DNA from 3 places in the Bacillus spongicola genome. Region 1 is predicted to be linked to each of the others. Evidence: predicted binding sites of a transcription regulator. Region 1 holds the regulator's gene; each other region holds the start of a gene.
What was found. Region 1 encodes LexA, which represses DNA repair genes until DNA is damaged. Its sites were predicted from a motif close to CGAACATATGTTCG; they were not measured.

Region 1 (7,617 bases):
TGGTTACTACGAATTGAAATACTAGAATTACTTTTAAAAAATGATCTACTACCTAATAAACAGGCTGAATTGTTTAGCCAATTAGAGGCAATACGTGATTTGAAGGACGAGTACAAAGAGCTAATTGATCGTGGGCTGATGATTATAGATTCTGAATGAGTAAATCATCCTCGTTAATGAGTATCTTAGGTTGAGAAAAAGGAGAGCAGATATAATATCTGCTCTCCTTTTTTTGCAACAATAGCTAAAAAAATAGTTTCGGTTTTGTACCTCTATAGCCTCTTCGAAAGTGAGGTGCAGAGTTTGTCGTGGTTAGTGACTCACAGGCATTGTCAAAATCAAAAGGAATGGATTGTTCATAGGGTGGTGGTAGTAAGTCAACGGGGCGTCTGGACGAGAGGGGGATGTCGATGATCCCTCGAGATTCATCCCGATTATTCCGAATTTCTTCTATCACAATTTGACCAACTTCTCTGCCCAATTTCAAGCCCTCTGAATTATCTACAGGGAAATGTACACCTGCATACAATCGGGACGCAGCACATTCTTCTGCTAATTCATGAAGTCTTCTTCTCATGCTAGGAAAAAAATAGCCCAGAATAACTTCTGCTGCACCGGCGATAGCAGCATGACCTGATGGATAGGAAGGGTGTCTAGGAGTACATATATAAGTTTTAAGCGTAGGATCTAATTGATTGGGTCGAGCGACATTCCACTCAAATTTATAGTACCAAGTCGCAACAAATGCATCATTTAGTCCAGCATATAGAATAGATAAAATCCTTGCTGCACGTGGGGCTTCAACTCCAAAAGAGTCGATCAATTTATCGGCTATGGGTGTCCATTGTTTTGTCGCAGGCCCTCGTGACCAGTAAGTGGCAATCGTTTTTTCCCGTTCGGTTAAGTTAGCGAGAGTACTTTTGACTTTTTTTAATTCAGTTTCCCAGTGTATGCGATCGGGAGAGAGAATATTAAAGTGAATAGCTTCACCATCTCTTGTGCTGAAGTTGGAGCCCTCACGTTTGATGTAAAAAGTTGGCCATGAAGAGGTATAAGGAGCTTCTGGGTTTGATGGAGAAAAATCTTCGCCAGCATATGGAACTTCATTCCATAAAGGTATATCATTATTGCTCATAATTTTCACCCCCTTTTTATTAGATTATGCAAATTTGTTAAAGAGGTTTAGACGATGTTAGAGAAAATTTATGAGCGAATCTTCACTGCTGTACCGATTGGAATAATGCTTGCGAGCTCTTCAACGTCCGCATTGTACATTCGAACGCAGCCTTTGGAGACAAATTTGCCAATGGAGGAAGGGTTATTTGTTCCGTGTATTCCGTAGTGCTTTTTCGACAAACTCATCCATATCGTCCCAAACGGACCCCCTGGGTTCGGTGCTTTATTAATAATGATATAGTTGCCAATCGGGGTTGAACTGAGCATTTTCCCTACCCCAACGGGATAGACCTTTTGGGTTTGATTGTTATAAGTAAGGGTGAGTGTTCGGTTAGTTAGATTGATGTTAATTTGGTAGGGGATTGTGTCAGGAGAGGGATATCCTGGAATAGTTATTTGTTGACCGACATAAATAAGATCAGGGTTGATACCGGGGTTGACTTGAAGAATAGATTGAAGGGGAGTTCGGTAGTCTTCTGAAATGGCAAAAAGCGTTTCACCAGATTTAACAGTATGTAACATTTTTATGGCCTCCTTTATTTACCTCACTATATGCAAGTGAATTTTGGTGAGTGAAGGCTGATTTTTGATGATTGTTGCCTTTCGCACTAAATCTTATTTTGCGACAAAGATTGTCTTCGGGGGTATTTTTGCATTATTTTCAATTCGTTGGGTGAACACAGTGGACCTCTAATGATTTTTACAGAAGTCTGTTTTCGCTAAGATTGCTACTATTCGAACCAGTCTATCAGCTGTTAAATTGCTTTGCACCGGGCATTTTTTCGTCTATTATTGATGAAAATGAGTATGCCGTTAGCTCAGAAAGACTCACTGTTTCAGTTGATATAAGATTCTCTTACTGACTTGCAATATCGTTGAACTTTCAATTTCAAACTAGGTTATAGATTTCCGCTCCAGGCACTCGCTTTCCGCGGGGCGGGCGGTGAGCCTCCTCGGCGGAAGAACGCGCCTGTGGGGTCTCACCTGTCCCGCTAATCCCGCAGGAGTCGAGTGCCTTCCGCTCCAATTTTTTAATTTACAAATGCGTGGTCTAACTCCACCGTCTTTAGACGGTATCCGCTTTTAGCCTTGTCTTTAAATGTCCATACTTACGATAGAGGTGAGAGTATAGACGGTTATCAAAAAAGTAGTCATGCGGTATTTGATATAAAATATCATGTTATATGGGTTACGAAATATAGATATAAAGTTCTACATGGACCAATTGCCAAAAGAACAAGAGAATTAATAAGGCAAGGCTGCGAAGCAAGAGGAATCACGATTTTGCAAGGGAGTGTGGGGAAAGATCATATCCACTTATTGCTATCTTGTCCTCCAAGCCTAGCACCAAGTAAAATAATGCAGTACTTGAAAGGACGATCATCAAGACTCCTCCAGGATGAGTTTCCTGAATTAAAGAAGAGATTTTGGGGACAACATCTATGGGCGAGAGGATATTTCTGCGCAACAGTTGGAACGGTAACAGAAGAAATCATTCGAAACTATATAGCCAACCAGTTTGGTGATGGAAAAGACGATATATTCAAGATTGAGGAGTGAGTTTAGTCAAATTCAGTATGCTTCAGCTTAGGTACTTTGAGAAGACTTGAGTCTTGAATTGCGACTTTAGTCGGTGACATTTATGTCTAAATCCACCTGCTTTAGCGGGTGGTCGTTTAAGTATACAAATTATTAAAGGCTTATATAAGGTCCTATTTCTCGTAGATTTTCATTCGCATTAAGTCCATAGGTTGAAAGAAATAGACTATCCATCTGTCTCTTAAAGGGAGGATGTACAATCAAAGTTTTACTTCTTTCAATTCATATTCAGAAGGATCATACTTTCCTTTCTCACAAGTAACTCAAACCTATCTTACTTGAGTCTTGGTAACATTGTCAGCAGTATCTATCAAAATAACGAATCGCTACCTGAAGTAAATCATAGAAATAATTGAATTTGTCTTCTTTTTTGAACAAAGTTAATCCAATTGGAGTCATGTACCATTTCTGTGAATGATGGTGCAGCTATCGGATTTCCATTACGATTCCAAGTGTGACTTGATAAGAGTTTTTTAGCTGTGCTAACGGATTCACTACAAGTTCGATAAAGTGAAAAACTTTTATTAAAGCGATTAAATAAACTTGTTCATAGTAAACTTCTTCAAGTACTAGACTAGCATTGCTTTCGTCAACAATCTGGACATCTATTTGGACATCCTTACAAAATTCTGAGCAAAAGGGATACTCATTTTGATGAATAAAAAAACAAAATGAAGGATTTAATTTAAAATTAGCTGAAATAGCCACAATGAATACGAAACCCCCATGTCCTTCTCAGACACCGCAATAGATGGAAATGGGGGTGTAGTGGTTAAATCTTAATCCTTTCAGTCAACGATGATAAAGTAGGTACTAAGATGATCTTAGCACCTGAAAGAGAGACAAGTTGACAACCATTTCCGGCGGTGCCTCTAGCGGAATTATGCATTGTTAAGACTGTGTACACTTTCACTATAAACTTTATGAAAGTGCAGGTAAAAAGAAAGAAAGCAACAAAAAAGAATTCTGTCTACTTTTCAAAAAAATGGGTTAGCCAGTTTAGGAGGGTGCTTTTTTGTGCCAAAATCAGCATCAAAACCCATTTTCGTATAAAAAGAGCCCAAGTGAAAAAGAAAAAAACCTTGCAGATGCAAGGTTTAATGAACTTGACGGTAAACACCAATCACTTTTCCTAGTATACTTACACTTTGGAGAATGATGGGTTGCATCGTAGGATTTTCAGGTTGTAAGCGGATAAAGTTTGTTTCTTTGAAAAAACGTTTACAGGTTGCTTCATCTTCATCAGTCATCGCAACGACAATCTCTCCATTGTTGGCTGTTTGCTGTTGACGAACAATCACGTAGTCACCGTCTAAGATCCCAGCATCGATCATACTGTCTCCCATAATTTCAAGCATGAAGACCGGTTCATCTGCAGGAGCTAACCTTTCGGGCAAAGGAAAGTACTCTTCAACGTTTTCAATCGCTGTAATTGGAATACCAGCGGTAACTTTACCTACCATTGGTACATTGACAACACGTTGTCGTGGGATTTGATCCACCTCTAAATCTAAAATTTCGATTGCACGGGGTTTAGTTGGGTCCCTGCGGATCAAACCTTTGCTTTCTAATCGTGCTAAATGTCCATGAACAGTAGAACTAGATGCTAATCCTACCGCTTCGCCGATTTCTCTTACAGAAGGTGGATAGCCTTTTACTTTTACTTCTTGCTTAATAAATTCAAGAATATCTTGTTGCCTTTTTGATAGTTTTGTCATTATCTGCACCTCAAATCTCTTCAATCTCTTAAACTTATTATATCATTATTTTTTGTTAGATACAAACATAAGTTCTAGTTTTAGTTGACAACGAACATTCGTTCCTATTATAATGTAATTAATACGAACAAACATTCGATAGGAGCGATGAAGATGATTACTTTCCTAAAAAATAATAATTTTGTAGTGTTATTAATGATTTTGACATTTATTTCAGGTTTGGTTATGTTAAACCAGTTAGAAGAAACTGACACAAGTTCTTATTTACATATTACAGTTGAAAAAGGCGACTCGCTATGGACGATAGCAGATCAATATCAAAAACTTCATGGGATGAATAAGAGTGATTTTATTCGATGGGTTTCTGATCAAAATGAGATGAAGAACTATGACCTAATCGCTGGTGAGTCCATTTATATCCCTGTTAAGTTCGAAGAGATAAAACAAATGGATCTTAATACACCACAATATGCGTTAAAAGGAGAATAATTTCAATATGAAATGCATCATTTACTGTCGCGTTAGCACGAAAAAGGAAACCCAAGAAACGTCACTAAAACGACAGGAAGAAGAATTAACGAAACTAGCCAGTCAATGGGGATTCGATATTCATTCTGTGATAAAAGATCAAGCAAGCGGCTATGATTTAGACCGAGAAGGAATTTTTGAACTTTTAGATGAAATAAAAGTTCATAATATCGAAGCCATTTTAATTCAAGATGAAACGAGAATCGGTAGAGGAAACGCAAAAATTGCTTTGATCCATTGTTTATTGAAAGAGGAGATAAAGCTTTATAGTATTTCTCATAAAGGAGAGCTTCAATTATCAGAGTCAGATTCAATGGTTCTTCAAATTGTGAGCATGGTTGAGGAACATCAACGGAAAATTCATAACCTGAAAATCAAGCGTGGCATGATTAGAGCAGTTGATAACGGATTTAAACCTGAAAACAATTTAAAGAATAAAGGGAATATTGAAGGAAGAGAACGAAAAGAAGTACCGATTGAAGAAATTGTCCGATTGCGTAAAAATGATTTAACATTCTCTGAAATTGCTGCAACATTAAGAGGATTTGGTTTCAATGTATCGAAAGCTACGGTTCATAGAAGATATCAAGAGTTTATGAAAAAACGAGAAGAAGCATGATACTTGTTATTTTGAACACTATCTTGTAACATATCAATACAAATGATAGACGTTTAAAACAACAAGAAAGGGGAGCTTATCATGTTAAATCCGGATAAACTCGCTCGATTAAATCAGCTTTCTAAAATAGCGAAAGCTGGTACATTATCAGTTGAAGAAACCATTGAGCGCCAAGATCTAAGGCAGGAATATTTATCAAATTTCCGTAATTCAATGAAATCTACCATAGAGAATACAAGAGTGATCGATCCCAATGGAAATGACGTCACTCCGCAAAAAGTAAAAGATCGACTAGATAAGAAAAAAATGCATTAAACCAAGAATCAATTCTTGGTTTTTTGTTTGTTTTTATGTGGGAAAGCAATATTTGATAAACGAGCGGATGATTTGGTCACTTAATGCAAATAATGTGAAGAATTATTCATCAAAATTGTTACAATGAATTCATTGTTGTTGTATAAACTTGAAAAGACGATTAATATTAAGAATGAGTCAAATTATGACGAGAAAGGATGTAAATTTTTATGTTTGATCAAATGGATTTATTAGCTGTAAATACAATTAGAACTCTTTCAATTGATGCAATTGAAAAAGCGAATTCAGGACACCCAGGAATGCCAATGGGCGCTGCGCCGATGGCCTATTCTTTATGGACTGAATTTATGAATCATAATCCAAAAAATCCTGAATGGTTTAATCGGGACCGCTTCGTTTTATCTGCGGGACATGGATCTATGCTTTTATATAGTATGCTGCACTTGTCTGGCTATGGCTTGCCAATGGAAGAAATCAAAAACTTTCGCCAATGGGGAAGCAAAACACCTGGACACCCAGAATATGGTCATACTGTAGGAGTGGAAGCAACAACAGGACCACTTGGGCAAGGAATTGCAATGGCTGTTGGGATGGCTATGGCTGAGCGTCATCTAGCAGGTGTTTATAATAAAGATCAATTTAACCTTGTCGACCATTATACATATTCGATTTGTGGCGATGGTGACCTAATGGAAGGAGTGTCAGCTGAAGCTTCATCATTAGCAGCTCACTTAAAGCTTGGTCGTTTAATCGTCCTGTATGATTCAAATGACATTTCATTAGATGGAGATCTAGATCGCTCATTCTCTGAAAGTATTGAAGGTCGTTTTAAGGCATACGGTTGGCAATATTTACGTGTTGAAAATGGCACGGATCTAGATGAAATTTCTAAAGCGATTGAAGAAGCTCGTCTTGACTTAGACCGTCCTACCCTTATTGAGGTTAAAACAGTAATCGGTTTTGGGTCTCCTAATCGCGCTGGTACTTCTGGTGTTCATGGTGCTCCTCTTGGTGGAGATGAACGTACATTAACGAAAAAATCTTATGAGTGGGATTTCGAACAAGAATTCCACGTGCCAGATGGAGTATACAATCGATTTGAAGAAAAAATTGTTCAAAGAGGGAAGCAAACTGAGCAAAAATGGAATGATTTATACGCTCAGTATAAAGAAACTCACCCTGAATTAGCGAAACAATTTGAAGCAGCCATTTCTGGAGAGCTCCCAGAGGATTGGGATGAGTTGATCCCGGTTTATAAAGAAGGAACTAGTCTTGCAAGCCGTGCTTCTTCAGGTGAAGTATTAAACGCAATTGCGCAAAAAGTACCTAGTTTTATTGGTGGATCAGCTGATTTAGCCGGATCAAATAAAACGATGATTAAAGATGTGAAAGACTTTACACCAGAATCTTATGAAGGTAGAAATATTTGGTTTGGTGTCCGTGAATTTGCGATGGGTGCCGCTTTAAATGGTATGGCTCTACACGGTGGAGTGAATGTCTTTGGTGGAACATTCTTCGTGTTTAGTGATTATGTACGACCTGCGATTCGTCTTTCAGCGCTTATGGGATTACCAGTCACATACGTCTTTACTCATGATAGTATTGCAGTTGGAGAAGATGGTCCAACTCACGAACCTGTTGAGCAATTACCATCTTTACGAG
Region 2 (7,617 bases), on a different contig from region 1:
AAGTCTTGGAGATAGAGTCGACAGGTAATCCATGACATTCTCCTAAAAAAACGATAAACTAAAAGATAAAAGGTCTTAGTAAAGTAAGGGGAATTAGTTATGAATTCAAAATGGTATGGCAATATAGGGAAAATCGTGATTCCAACGCCATTTGCTGTGGGCAATGTAAATGCGTATGTAATCAAAAGTGATGTGTTGACGTTAATAGATGCAGGTCCGAAAACAGATGAAGCATGGGAAGCTATGAAATCTGGACTTAGCCATTTGGGCTATTGTCCGGAAGATATTGAACAGGTTGTGTTAACGCATCATCATCCTGATCACGCGGGACTGCTTGACTATTTTTCACATGAGGTTCCTGTTTATGGTCACTCGTATAATCAGGATTGGCTCTTGCGAACAGAAGCTTTTTTCAAAAGACATGATGATTTTTATGCTGAGCTATTTTTGGAACTCGGTTTACCTCAACAGTTTCTTATTTTTTTAGACCGTTTACGGGCTCCATTGAAATGGATGTGTCAGCGCACATTAACAGGTGTATTACAAGAAGGAGATGCTATCCCGGGCTTGCAAGAATGGAAAGTAATTGAAACTTTAGGACATGCTCAAAGTCATCTGTCTTTTTATCGTGAAAAAGATGGAGTGTTAATAGCAGGCGATCATCTTATCGCACATATTTCCTCTAATCCTTTAATTGAGCCTGCGGAACAAATGGAGCAAGAACGACCAATGCCTCAAGTACAGTACAATGCCTCTCTACGTAAAATGCTAGAGTACGATATTTCGCTTGCCTTTAGTGGTCATGGTAGTGAGATTAACGCTGTACATGAACTTGTAAACAGACGTTTAGAGCGCCAGCACGTACGCGCCATGAAGGTGAGAGATATGCTGGTGGAAGAACCTAAAAGCTGTTTTGACATTTGCCAAAAATTATTTCCAGAAATATTTAAGAAGGAACTAGGCTTAACGATGTCGGAAACATTAGGTCAATTGGATTACTTACTAGATGTTGGAGAAGTTAGTGTTACACATAACGAGTACGGGGTAGCGATGTATTCAGCTTAAAAAGGAGGCAGCCCGCTGTGAAAGGGAAATATATAGTGATTACGGGAGCCTCAGGTGGGTTAGGTGCTTCCATTGCCTATGAATGTGCCAAGCAAGGTGGAAACGTTGTGTTGCTCGCTCGAAATAAGGAAAAGCTACAAGCGATTCAACAAGACCTTCATGAGAAATATAAGATAAAGGTTCAAATTTATTCCGTTGACGTCACTAATATCAATGAGGTTGAAAATATTTTTAGCTTAATTCGACAGGAATTACCGGCGATTGATGTATTAGTAAACAATGCCGGGTATGGGGTCTTTGATGATGCTGATGAGGCTCAATTTGAAGACATCAAAGGAATGTTTGATTTGAATGTACTCGGACTAATTTCATGTACAAAGCAAGTGTTACCGCTTATGAAGCAAAGAAGAGGCGGACAAATTATCAATATAGCTTCACAAGCCGGAAAACTAGCGACCCCTAAATCGAGTGCGTATGCAGCGACGAAGCACGCTGTCCTTGGTTATACCAACGCCTTACGCCTGGAGTTAAAGCCATTCGATGTCAAAGTAATGGCCGTTAACCCTGGACCCATTGCAACGAATTTCTTTGATGTTGCTGATCGGAACGGGAATTATCTTAAAAGTGTAGAAAAATGGATGCTAAAGCCTGAAGTAGTAGCGGGAAAAATCGTTTATTATATGTTTACGAATAAAAGAGAAATCAACTTGCCTAACTGGATGAATGTGATCAGTAAAGTTTATACAATAATGCCGAGTGTAGTTGAAAAACTAGGAGGCAAATCCTTTTATCAAAAATAACGCCACTTTTTTCTGAAACGTCAGAAAATGAGAGTGGCGTTTTCTTTTTGAAACCGATAGAATTCAATCTATTCTAATTTTTTTAATACGATCAAATTTTTGATTAGTGATTTTAACCAATAAATTTATTCTTTTCTACTTAAGCAATGATTTAGCTAATCAAATATTCATACACCACACCTTGAATGATTTCATGAAGATCTTGTGATTTGCTTTGAAGTTGCTTCTCGATGTGGTGAAAGAAGTCCTCCTAATCCTCTTCGTTTATAGGGAGAGAAGCCTCACTATGTCCATATTGTTGAAAGCATTGCACCACCATTTTCTTGAGAAACTGCCCCTCCATTTTGTTCACCACACATTGATTATACTTATTTTTCTTTCTTTCCAATAGGCTGTTTTCGCAAAGTTTGTTGCTTTTCGTATCAGTCTATTATCTATGATTTAGCTTAGATTCGTCTATTTTTGATGGAATTCAACAGTGAAATGAAAGATTTAATCAAAAATATGATGAAATAGCCACAATGTATACGAAAAGAGCCTTCCAATATGAATTTATTTAGATAACAGATGAATTTTTATTGTAAACGAACATATATTCGTATAAACTTTGGGTATAAATAATATTAGAACAAATGTTCTATTTGAGGGGGAGAACATGACAGTAGACTACAGTAGGCTACCACAACGGAAGATTTTATGCATCGATATGAAGAGCTTTTATGCCAGCTGTTCGGCCGTCATGAGGGGGTTAAATCCTCTTGAGTGTTATTTAGCAGTAGTTGGAGATCAGGAGCGGCAGGGCAGTATCGTGTTAGCAGCTTCTCCGAAACTGAAGAAGGAATTCGGGATTAAAACAGGTTCCCGTCTTTTTGAGATTCCAAATGATCCCCGTATTATTTTGGCGAATCCGAAAATGGCGACCTACATCCGAATATCGACAGAGATTACCCGTCTATTTCACCGCTACGTTCCGAAAGAAGCTATTCATACGTACTCAGTTGATGAAAGCTTTTTAGCGATTGATGGAGTGTCGACTTTATGGGGAGATGCTCATACGACTGCCGAGAAAATTAGATCAGATATAGAAAGAGAATTTCAGTTACCGTGTGCCATAGGGATTGGTCCTAATATGTTGCTTTCAAAGTTATGCTTAGATTTAGAGGCGAAAAAAACAGGAATTGCCGAATGGACGTATGAGGATGTTCAAACGAAGCTTTGGCCTGTGACGCCGCTGAGTGAAATGTGGGGAATTGGCAAAAGGGTAGAACGAACGTTAAACCGGATGGGGGTTTTTTCAATTGGTCAGCTTGCTCGCTACGACCTAAAAAAATTGGAAGTTAAATTTGGTGTAATGGGCAATCAGCTTCACTATCATGCATGGGGAGTGGATTTATCGGAAATTGGGGCCCCAATTATGGAAGGGCAAATTAGCTTTGGAAAAAGTCAAATTCTACTCAGAGATTATAAAAAGGAAGAAGAAATTAAGCATGTTATTTTAGAGATGTGTGAAGAAGTAGCACGCCGAGCACGGAATCATCAAAAGGCCGGACGAACGATTAGTTTCGGCTTAGGCTATAGTCAAGATGAATTTGGTGGTGGGTTTCATCGCTCTCGTTCAATTGAGCATCCGACGAATATTACGATGGAAATGTACCGGGTATGCCTTGAATTGTTTCATGAGCATTACGAAAAGAAAACCGTCCGGCAAATTTCGATATCGCTTTCGAATATTGTCGACGACGAATCACTGCAGCTTGATTTATTTCGTCCGGACTTAACGAAAAAACGAGAGCTGGGCTATGTGATGGATCGATTACGAAATCGGTATGGCTCTGGAGCAATTCTTCGAGCGGTTTCGTATACAAACGCAGGAACGGCAAGACACCGGGCCCGGTTAGTGGGCGGACATAGAGCCTAGAAAGGAGAGAGAAGGATGATTCGTGATCGCGGAAGAATGAAATGGACCTCGATGATGCTACCAGAGCACGTGAAGCTACTTCGAGACTGGTCAAAGGAAGATAGCTTCGAAAAGGAAAAAGAAATAGATGAACAGCAGCTAGAGGATTTAAACATCGTTGCTGCGGAAGCGATGGAATACGGGAAGTGTGTCACCATTACCCACTACACTAACAAGCGCTATGAATTACTGGTGGGCACGCTTCACTCCTGGGATGCCTACAGTGAAACGTTTCAGGTGATCGATCGTTTCGAGGCTAAGCATGAAGTTGCGCTCAAGCGCATCATCGATCTTCGTTTGAGTGATTAGAAATGTACTATCAAGGTTGTAAATCATAGAAATAATAGGGTTTGCGTTATCTTTTGTATTATTTCATATATAATTTTCAGAAAAATGTCTGAAACGATCCATTTTTAGTAGCTATTAGGTACAAACTATACAAAAAGAGACTTTGCATATTGTAATGCTGATACTTACAAATAGTTTTTGATAAATGGCTGTGTCGCAAAGTTTGTTGCTTTATCGTATCAGTTTATCATTTTGGATATAATTTTGTTTCGGGCATCATTTCGCCTGTTTTTGATGGAAATCAACAGTGAAATGGAGGGTTTAGTCAAAAATGAGATGAAAGAGCCACAATGTATACGAAAAACTCGATGGCAGCGCTCGCTTCACGCCGCCACCGCCTATCATGAAAATCCAGCCTAAAGACACAGAATAATCGTCTATCCCATTAATTAGCTGACCATACTGTTTACTAACAATACGACCAGTCCGAAGACTCTTTGGTGGATCTATCTCTAAGAGAGGATACCCTGTACGAAAAACTGGTTGTGACAGTTTAGAAGAACCGCCTATTGTGTTTTTTATCACGTATACAAAATTTTTTTACTACGTATCCTGTCACATGTATTGTCAATAAATTGCGAGGTGAAGCTTAAAATGGATGCCATGATGAATGAAAAATGATTCAATACCTAAAAAAGAAAGGATATAATTTCGAATTAACAGGACAACAGACAGCGTAAGTACTATAAAATTGTAGGATTAGTACAAGATCACTGGCCCCAAAAAATGTGAATATTGAGGGCTTAGTTTAGTTATGCTTCCTACCAATTGAGTTTTCATACAAAATGGATGCCATGATGAATGAAAAATGATTCAATACCTAAAAAAGAAAGGATATAATTTCGAATTAACAGGACAACAGACAGCGTAAGTACTATAAAATTGTAGGATTAGTACAAGATCACTGGCCCCAAAAAATGTGAATATTGAGGGCTTAGTTTAGTTATGCTTCCTACCAATTGAGTTTTCATACAAAGAGCCTTCTGGAAGACAAACGAGCCGCCAATTGACGACTCGTTTGTCTTTTTACTTATGTCCTTAAAATCACAATTTTTTGACTGTTACTATCTAAATGAAACCATTTAAGGGGAAATTCAGTCTTAGGAAACAGAACGTGGGAATAAAATGTTGTTCTCAAGATGAATATGCTGAAATAAATCGGATTCCAGCGCTTCGAGACGTTGATAAGCGAGCCGGTATGTTCCGCAAGCACCTGCCGGTGGTGTATAGTCATTCGTAATCTCACGCATTTGTTTTAGAATAGTGCCGGCTGTAGTATGCTCATGTTCCAATTCTTGTACAACAGCTAGTAGCTTTTGACGGTTTTGCTCAGTAGGGTTTTCTTCAAATTCTAAAATTAAAGGAAAGTCGATCGTTTCTTCTTTGCTGGTATGTTGTTCTAACTCAGCCTTTAGTTCATAAAAAAGCTTGTGAATTGTGACTAAGTGAGGATGTGTTGCTCCGTGAACTCTGTGTACTTTTGTTATATAAGGACTAAGAAGTGGTAATTCCTCGTTTAGATAGGCATGATGTTTTTGAATAATATACTCGATTAATTCACGTGAGCTAGAATGTTCCCAATCAATCGTGGCTTCACTTAAAGCAAACATTTGCTGATAAAGTTCGTTTAATTTTCCAAGTACTTCTCCTACGGAAAGATTTTTCTCTTGAATTGCTTCAATTAAGGGACGATTTCCACCACAACAAAAATCAATTCGATAGGTTTTAAATAGGTCGCTAGCTTTAGGGAATTTCGTTACAATTTCTGCCACTGTTTGGGAATCAGTTAATACTTGCTTCATGGATATACCTCCGATTTTTTAGTTTATGAGTGTAAAACAAGCTAGTCACAAAAGGAATGTGATTTGTATCAAAAAATAAGTTAAATTAGTAATCGACGATTAATAACGCTGTTTTTACAAAGGTTGTTGCTTCTCTGACCAGTCTATAAACGTTGATATCGCTTGGTTTCGGGTCATCTTTTCACATCATTTTTAACTCGAAATGAGGAAAGAAAAGAGTGTTTCCATCCTTTTTTGTATGCTACAGCAACAAAGTATGCGAAAAGAGCCATTAATAAAGAAGCTCATTTTGTAATTTTTCAAGATTGATTATATAGCATCCTTGTTTATCAAGTTCGATCAGTTTCTTTTTTCGTAGAGTATTTAAGGTTCGACTCACGGTTTCTCTCGTTGTTCCAATCATATTAGCGAGCTCACGATTGGTAAAGTTTGTGGTGATTTTATAAAGGTTTACACTGCATAGCGTACCATTCGATTTTGATAACCGAATCAAAAGCATAATGATTTGTTCATACGTATTATGAAGAATTTTTTCTTCTAAGCGATTTTGAAGATCCACGATTTTTTCTCCGAGAACTTTAAAGATTTTAATGCAAAGTTCCGGGTTTTTGATTAATACTTTTTCAAAATCGACAATCGGCATGACGATTAGTTGAGCCGTTTCAATGATTTCAGCATTTGCTGGAAACGTTCCTTTTCGAAAAAAACCCGCATGTGGAAACATTTCACCGGCTTGGAGAACGGATACAATCTGTTCTTTGCCCGCCGCATCATTTCGGTAAATTTTTACTTTTCCAGAATGAATAAAGAAAACCCGGTCGAGTACATCTTCTTGCATAAAAACAAGTGATTTTGGGTTAAAGGTTCTTGTGATCGAAATATCGACAAAGGGTATTAGTTCTTCGGTTGAGAGTTCTTTAAACAAAGGTACTGCTTGAAAATGGGCCTGGATATCATTCCATCTCATTACAATACCATCCTTTCTTATAGTAAGACTGTTTTCACAAAGTTTGTGGCTTTTCGTTAGTATACTAACTTTGATATCACATTGTTTCGAGGCATCATTTCGTCTATTTTAGATGGAAATCAACAACAAAATGAGGTCTTCCATCTAAAATTAGATGAAATAGTCACAATGTATACGAAAGGAGCTTTTCACAGCAACATCTATATGCTAAAAAGATCGATTTCGGGTCATCTTTCCTAATTTTTGGGACAAAATCACTTAGATTTTGCGGAGAGCTTTTGGGACATACACACACGCCGGTTCACTTTCTAAATAATCTCCTGTTAGGGCATAGGCTCTCGACCTAGATCCCCCACAGACGTTGCGAAACTCACATTTCCCACATTTCCCTTTGTAGGAGTCAGGATTTCGCAATTGTTTTAGAATCGGTGAATGACGATAAATTTCCGGTAGTGCGGTTTCCCTTACATTCCCTACTTTAATAGGGAGAAGCCCGCTAGGGTAGACGTCCCCGATATGAGAAATAAACACGAACCCATTTCCGTCATTTACTCCTCGAGGGGCACGACCTAGACCATCAATCTGACCGGTTTTACCAGAATGTAACGTATCCTCATATTGAATCCTTTTGTTTTGGTCTATATTTTTGCGCATCTTATCCTGAAGAACAACGCGTCG
Region 3 (7,617 bases), on a different contig from region 1:
TTTTGATTTCCTACGGAAGTTGGGTTATTTGCTCTGGTATAGGGTACGGCGTTGGTTCATACTTGCCTCAAGTACTTCAAGAAAGTATGGCGATTGCACTTTATGCGATGTTTGTCGGTTTATTGGTACCCTCTATGAAAAGAAGTGTAAAGGTCTTTTTTTTAGCTGGTGTTGGCGGAGTACTAAATTCAGTCTTTGTTCTCGCAAATATCAGTACGGGGTGGGCAATTTTATTCGCAACAGTTCTCTCAGTTGTATGTGTAGAATTAGTTGACCTTATGAAGCAAAAGGGGGAAGAATAGATGATTACACCTATATTATTGGTGATTTTAGGCATGGCGGTGGTGACGTATCTTCCCAGAATGGCCCCGTTCTTGCTGTTAGGAGAGATGAAGCTCCCTCCTTTTTTGGAAAGGGTGTTACGAAATGTGCCTTACGCTATTTTAGGCGCACTTATATTTCCAGGGGCGATTACGCTGAATACAGAAGACCTTTCTTTTGGTCTAATCGGAATTACGTCAGCTTTTTTGCTAGCTTTTTTAGGATGGAATGTTATTTTCGTTGTGCTTGGATCGATTGGCGTACTCACACTTTACTCATTATGAATACAAGATGGGCTGTTTTCGCAAAGTTTGTTTATTTTAGTATCAGTCTATAAACTATGATGTAGCTGTTTCAAAGCATTTTTACGTTTGTTTTTGATGGAAATCAACAGCAAAATGAAGGATTCAATCTAAAATTAGACGAAATAGGAACAATGAATACCAGACCCCCCATGTTCCTTCTCAGTCACCGCAATTGATGAAAATGGAGGTGTAGTGGTTTAATCATAATCCTTTCAGTCAACGATGATAAAGTCGGTACTAAGACGATCTTAGCACCTGAAAGAGACACAAGTTGACAACCATTTCCAAGGGTTTGAATGATGCCATGGCGGTGCATCTAGCGGAAATATGTATTGGTATGACTGTGTACACTTTCACTATACACTTTATGAAAGTGCAGGTAAAAAACAAGAAAGCTACAAAAAAGAATTCTGTCTACTTTTTCAAAGGCTCTTTTCGGATACTTTGTTGCTGTAGTATACAAAAAAGGATGGAAACACTCTTTTCATTCTTCATTTCGGGTTTAAAATGATGCGAAAAGATGCCCGAAGTCAATCTTCATCACGAATTGAGGGCTAATTCGAAAAGCCACAATCTTTGCGAAAACAGCCTTTTCAAAAAATGGATTAGCCATTTTAGGGAGGGTGCTTTTTTACGCCAAAATCAGTATCAATACCTATTTTCGTATAAAAGAGCGATTAGAAGAGATTTAGTGTAATGCTAAATCTTTTTTTAAATGGTAAGTGTTCTAAATGAATTGTAGGAAACTACATATAGTAAGAGGACGAGAAGGGGGAAGTCTGATGCTTCGTAAGTGGTCATTTCGTGCCGTGATTCTCTATCTGTTTTTTGGTTTGTTTATGTATTTGTACTTATTTATTTATGCTCAAAGTACCATTCCAGCAGATATGCTCGGAAGTAGTGCAGATCCGGCTACATTCATGAATAGTCGTGAGCTGATGTTGAGTGAAGAATACAGTAAAATTCGTAACTTACTCTTCTTTTTATCGACTCCTTATGAATGGTTATTGTATTTTTTAGTGTTGATTTTTGGTATTTCAAGAGGAATGGCTAGTTGGGCAGAAAAAACAACCAACAATCTATTTTTGCAAAAAGCTGTATATTTATTTTGGTTATCTTTAGTTGCCTTTGTTTTAGTATATCCCTTGCAATACTTATCTTTTACCCTTTCAAAGATGTATCATCTCTCTACTCAAAGTTTTTCGCAGTGGATGAAAGATGAAGTAATTGATTTTTGGGTGAACTATTTTTTGATGTTTGTAATTGTTGTTGTCATATACGCGTTAATGAAGAAATTCTCCAAAAAATGGTGGTTGGGTGCATGGGTGTTATCGATTCCGTTTACCTTGTTAATAATGTTTATTCAACCTGTTATTATTGATCCACTATATAATGATTTTTATCCATTGAAAGATAAAGAACTTGAAACCAAAATTTTAGCTTTGGGCAATAAAGCGAACATTCCTGCTGAGCATGTATATGAAGTGGATATGTCAGAAAAAACAACTCTCCTAAATGCCTATGTGTCAGGTATTGGTTCAAACTCTCGAATTGTTTTATGGGATACTACGATTGAGAATTTGTCTGAAGAAGAAATTTTATTTGTCATGGCACATGAAATGGCTCACTATGTGGAAAAACACATTTTTTTTGGTATCGGAGGATATTTGTTGCTATCGTTTATCGGGCTATGGTTAATCGCGAGGTGGATGGAGTATTTGGTAAGAAAACATGGTAAAGGGTTGAAAGTAAAAGAAGTTCATCATATAAGCTCCTTGCCCTTATTTTTCATATTGTCCTCCTTTTTGCTTTTTGCTGCGAGCCCACTCACAAATTTGAGTTCACGGTATATGGAAATTCGGGCTGATACTTATGCGATTGAGTTAACTGAGGATAAAGAAGCAGCCATTTCTTCTTTTCAAGAACTCTCCCGTGTAGGATTAAGTCAGGTAAATCCACCCTATCTTGTTAAGCTGTTTCGCTACACCCATCCGACGATGATGGAACGACTGATTATGTTGGAAAAATATGAAGAAAACTGACCTAATTAGGTCAGTTTTCTTTTATGCCTAGGCTAAATTTTAATATGGATTTGTGGCTAGTTCTAGACGGACCGATTCGAGGTCATAAGCCAAGCCTTGTGACAAGGTATTACCTCAAGATGGTTCATATTGTATTATTTACGTTAATTAGGCAAACGCTTTACATCTTTTTAAGGCTGTTTTCGTAAATTTTGTTGCTCCAGACACAAAGAAAAAACAGGCAGTTAGATTTTTTCATAGGATTTCCAATTTTTCATTTAAACATGAAAAATTTCTCGTAAAGAAAAGAGAAGGAAGCCACACCAGTAAAGGGTTTCACTCCTATTCATAGAGCCGCAAACTTTGCGAAAACTGCCAAGCGAAGAGAACCCTCGACACCTATTATTTTCATGCTTTAAATACTGCTGCGAAAGGAAATAATGTTTGTGAAATCAGCTTTCTACCGATAGTATGTGTAGTGTTATTCTAGAAAAAGAAAACTCCCCCTATTTTCAAGGGGGAAGGGATCACATACCGTATTGTAGTTTCAGCTCTTTAAATTGAGTGGAATAGTGAAGAAAATTGGGATGATTACGTTGATCAAGGGCTAAATCAATTTCCTGCTGTAACTTTTCTCTTTGGTGGTGAAATAAGATTTCTTGAAGTACCATGTCAATGTAAATTTCCGTCATTGATAAATCAGGGGACTGTTTCCGGGTCATTGCACAAGCTTTCATCAACTCAGCATAGGATTTTTTGTTTTCCATTTACAATCACCTCTGAAGTCTTTTTTTTATTATATGGAACAGTTGGAGAAATATCAATCATTTTTTTAAATTTTCAGAAAATATAAAAATTTTTAATGATTAAATAAAAAATCATAGAAAAAACACCTCATCTGGTAAAATATGTTATAGTTAAGATTGAACTTATATAGGGAGGCGAATAAATGATTGAAAATGATCGATTTATAGAAGAATACGAAATGAACCCTCAGACGATGATTCTGCTACCCGTTGAATATGGACAAGAATTATACACAAAAGTTTTTGAGCTTCATGATGAATTTCTTTCTCCCCGTTCACCGTTGGAAATTATTCGGAAAAGCTGTGAGTACTTTGGCTCATCATACGATGGTAGAAAAAACGGAACAAAGTTTTTAACAGGTGTCGTCTATAAAGCACCAATCATTGTTGATAGTCATACCTCTATTTTTTCTTTTCCAACGAGTTCCCCATCAAATCCTAACTGCATTTGGATTTGTGAAAAACATGTGAAGAGACATGAACGAGTAGAACCTAAGGTGACGAAGGTTGTGTTCAAAAATGGCCAGTCTTTTCATTTGCCGATTTCGCTTAATTCATTTGTTTCACAGCGTACAAGAACACTTATGCTAACCAGTCGTTTTATGTATGCAATTGAAGAAATGAAGAAAAAGGACCTCAACAATCCCTCCCATCATGAAGAAACTGCAGAGAAGAAAACCTACTATTGGATCGATTTCATTAAAGGAAAGGAGCGTGTTTAATCACGCTTTTTTGTGTGAGGTTGATGGATTATTTGGTTGGAAACGGCTGTATAGATAATATCTCATTAAACTCTCAACACCGTTTCTTAGGCGTGGATTAAAATAGTTGTGATGTTCTTCAAAGCCCTTATACAAAAATAGATACATCGTGAAAGCCTCATCTGATTCCATACGTTCTACCTTCATTTCCTTACTTCGCATTGTTTTTTTTACTGCACTTAAATCTTTCTGGATAACCATCATTGTCTGTTCGATCCATTCCAAATAAGGATTTTTTAATTTAAATGAACTGTTTTGAATTAGAGTTAAATCTTGGTTTAATACAGTTAACACCATTGGTAAATAGATTGCCTGTTCAAAAATATTGCGATCCTTTTCAGGAATTCTAGTCATGTGAAAAAACTCCCTCCCTAAAGAACGTATGTTCGTATATCAATTATACTGATTTAAGGCTCGATAATCAATAGTTATCTGTTTTCAATTGTAAGGTAGAAATGATTTTCGTCATTCATACATACATATGATTGTAAAGAGGTTTTAATAGGGAAATAATAAATGCTATGATATACTTCGAATTATAAGCGGAATTATTTGGTTTGAGCGTTGACATGTAAGGGGAAACTTTCTATATGGACATTCAATTAATAAAAGAGTGGGTTACATTAGAGAATATCATGCAGTTAATACAACATTATCGTTCCTTTGGACCCCTTGCTGGTATTTTGTTGCCGATGCTTGAGGCGTTTTTACCGTTCTTGCCACTGTTTATATTTGTGATGGCAAATGCGAGTGCCTTTGGATTATGGTGGGGATTCTTATTTTCTTGGATAGGTGCAAGTCTAGGAGCATATATTGTTTTTTTTATTGTACGACGTTTTGGTCAAAAAAAAATACTTCGCTTCTTGCAACGTCATCATAAAGTACAAAGGCTGATGAGCTGGATTGAAGAACACGGATTTGGTCCATTATTTCTACTTCTATGCTTTCCTTTTACCCCTTCAGCCGTTGTTAATATTGTTGCGGGTTTATCTCGCATGAGTATATACCAATATATGCTCGCAGTGTTAACGGGGAAAATGGTCATGATTTTTATCATAAGTTACATCGGATATGATTTAAGGGCTTTAATTACGCAGCCTTTAAAAACAGGAATTGCGGTTGGGCTGATCTTTATTTTATGGTACGTTGGTAAAAGAGTTGAAATTAGATTAAACAAAAAAATGGAAAAAAAACATCAAAGAAGTTAGCTTAGCTGGAGGGACAGTCGTTGAAGGAAGACTTAAAAAGAGAAGGAAAAGAGTGGATAAAAGCGCTTGGAATGGGATTAATCCTCTTTGTTATTATTCGCTTGTTTTTATTTGACAATTATACAGTAGAAGGCCAGTCTATGATGCCGACTATTAAGGATGGTAATAAACTCATAGTAAATAAGATAGGATATTCTGTTGGGAATATCGATCGATTTGATATTGTGGTGTTCCATGCGAACGATGAGGAAGACTACGTAAAGCGGGTCATTGGTTTACCAGGCGATTCGATTATGTATCAGAACGATGTTTTATATGTAAACGGAAAAGCTCAAGAAGAGCCATATTTGGAACAATTTAAAAAGCAGTATGTGTATGACAAATTAACTGGCGATTTTTCTCTCGAAGATGAAACGAGCGAAGCTGTTGTTCCAGAAGGAAAATTGTTTGTGCTAGGAGATAATCGACGGGGGAGTACAGACAGTCGCCATTTTGGTTTTGTTGATGAGGATAATGTCGTGGGGGAAGTGGGCTTACGTTATTGGCCTATCGACGAGTGGGAATTCAGTTTAAAGTAGGTCGATTCCTATTGAACTTTATAGTACAGAGCACCATATAATAATAAAAGAGCATTAAGTGAAGGACTCGAGGAAATCGAGTTCTTTTTAATTTTCAATTAAAAAATAGGATGATCATCCGTTTTTTTCGGATAGTTATTTCTATAGAAGTAAGGATTTACTATTTCATCCAATTCATTAAGACCGCTTTCTCAAAGAACCCTAAACCTCGGATTAGATGAACTTGTGGTTATCATATCAAGAATAAAACTGACAAAAAGGGTTGCATTCATTCAATTGTTGATTCAATCAAAACTACTTATACGAGATGAGCATGATAAACTATGGATAGTACCTAATCAAGTATAAGTCAAAAACTGTCGTATTTTCAAAAATTGGAGGGAGAGAGGAATGGGAAAAGCTAAGTTTCTAAACTGTGAGATTCTTTCAATAGAGGAGCTAAGGCCCCAGCTAAGAACAGGGGACCTATTATTTTGTTCAGGAAACTATCTGGTGAGTGAGCTTATCAAACAAATATCCGGCTCAATGTTTAGTCATGTGGCGATTGTAGTGATATGGGAAGAACAGTGTCTACTCATGGAAAGTGTAGAGGATGATGGCGTTCGCATCGTTCCAATTGAACATTATCTTACCAATTATGAAAATACAAAAGAACGCTATAATGGAAATCTCTTTCTGGCAAGACATCAAGAAATGGAAGTCATGTCCGACGACCACAAAAAAAGATGCTACAAACGGGATTCCATCTTTTGAATTGGGCCTATGACAAGGTCGAGATTGCCAGAATTGTTGCTCGAATTGGATTGGGAATGGGAGAACATGAAGATAATGATGAGTATATTTGTTCTGAATTTGTGCAGAAATGTTTTCTAGCGACGGGGATTTCCTTCAATGTAGATGAAAGAGGATTTATTTTTCCAGAGCATATAGCCATGGATCCATTAATGGAAGCCATAGATCAAATGAAATGATGGTAGAATGAGTAAGTAATCGTGATTTTTCAAGCAAGAACGGAATCGCAAATCATTTTAAGTGGACTCTTTTGATGAATAGGAACCATGTATATGAAAAGAGCTTCTTGGCTATTTAGTATTTAGTTCAAACAACTATGTAGGTTTCAGAACTCAATCAATTATTCTTGTAACAGGTGGTGAATGCTGAGCGAGCAATTGAATTCATTCCTTTGTCCGGTTTGGTTTTTCGCTTGTTTTAATCAATATGTAGAATCCTGACATTAAGCTAAAATGGTAGCATCAATTGAACCCTAGAAAATTGTCTTGTCAACACTAAATAGCGAAGAGCCTGAAAAGAGGCTATATTAAAATTGAAAGTACATAAAAAGAGTGGAGGAAAAGAAAGTATGGCAAATTTACCAAATTGTCCTAAATGTAATTCAGAATACACATATGAAGATGGAACGCAGTTTGTTTGCCCGGAATGTGGACATGAGTGGATGATATCATCCGGGGTAGAAGACAGTGAGCGCGAGAAAACGATACGTGATGCCAATGGGAATGTCTTAACAGATGGAGATTCTGTCACGGTGATTAAAGACCTTAAAGTTAAAGGAAGCTCCTCAGTATTAAAAATCGGCACAAAAGTAAAAAACATTCGATT

Region 2: a site for LexA is predicted at 2,451-2,464, ahead of U8D43_RS04765 (Y-family DNA polymerase). Genes of this name have one in related genera too.
Region 3: a site for LexA is predicted at 4,590-4,603, ahead of U8D43_RS05615 (YhjD family protein). Genes of this name have one in related genera too.

Annotation. Positions count from the first base shown of each region.
Region 1 is NZ_JAYKTS010000020.1:50,681-58,297, forward strand. It holds gene U8D43_RS13820 (aromatic amino acid hydroxylase) at 1-159, shown strand, start outside; gene U8D43_RS13825 (vanadium-dependent haloperoxidase) at 245-1,135, opposite strand; gene U8D43_RS13830 (L,D-transpeptidase family protein) at 1,204-1,698, opposite strand; gene tnpA (IS200/IS605 family transposase) at 2,305-2,736, shown strand; gene U8D43_RS13840 (hypothetical protein) at 3,202-3,483, opposite strand; gene lexA (transcriptional repressor LexA) at 3,873-4,493, opposite strand; gene yneA (cell division suppressor protein YneA) at 4,647-4,982, shown strand; gene U8D43_RS13855 (YneB family resolvase-like protein) at 4,990-5,640, shown strand; gene U8D43_RS13860 (DUF896 domain-containing protein) at 5,722-5,955, shown strand; gene tkt (transketolase) at 6,165-7,617, shown strand, end outside.
Region 2 is NZ_JAYKTS010000004.1:212,051-219,667, reverse strand. It holds gene U8D43_RS04775 (MBL fold metallo-hydrolase) at 100-1,065, shown strand; gene U8D43_RS04770 (SDR family NAD(P)-dependent oxidoreductase) at 1,083-1,865, shown strand; gene U8D43_RS21155 (YqzH family protein) at 2,116-2,208, opposite strand; gene U8D43_RS04765 (Y-family DNA polymerase) at 2,521-3,783, shown strand; gene U8D43_RS04760 (YolD-like family protein) at 3,799-4,131, shown strand; gene ric (iron-sulfur cluster repair di-iron protein) at 5,271-5,972, opposite strand; gene U8D43_RS04750 (Crp/Fnr family transcriptional regulator) at 6,244-6,939, opposite strand; gene U8D43_RS04745 (TIGR04053 family radical SAM/SPASM domain-containing protein) at 7,198-7,617, opposite strand, start outside.
Region 3 is NZ_JAYKTS010000005.1:166,246-173,862, reverse strand. It holds gene U8D43_RS05640 (AzlC family ABC transporter permease) at 1-302, shown strand, start outside; gene U8D43_RS05635 (AzlD domain-containing protein) at 303-605, shown strand; gene U8D43_RS05630 (M48 family metallopeptidase) at 1,409-2,668, shown strand; gene U8D43_RS05625 (IDEAL domain-containing protein) at 3,175-3,414, opposite strand; gene U8D43_RS05620 (competence protein ComK) at 3,597-4,175, shown strand; gene U8D43_RS05615 (YhjD family protein) at 4,176-4,568, opposite strand; gene U8D43_RS05610 (TVP38/TMEM64 family protein) at 4,805-5,422, shown strand; gene lepB (signal peptidase I) at 5,443-6,000, shown strand; gene U8D43_RS05600 (YiiX/YebB-like N1pC/P60 family cysteine hydrolase) at 6,391-6,753, shown strand; gene U8D43_RS05595 (hypothetical protein) at 6,750-6,971, shown strand; gene U8D43_RS05590 (zinc ribbon domain-containing protein YjdM) at 7,361-7,617, shown strand, end outside.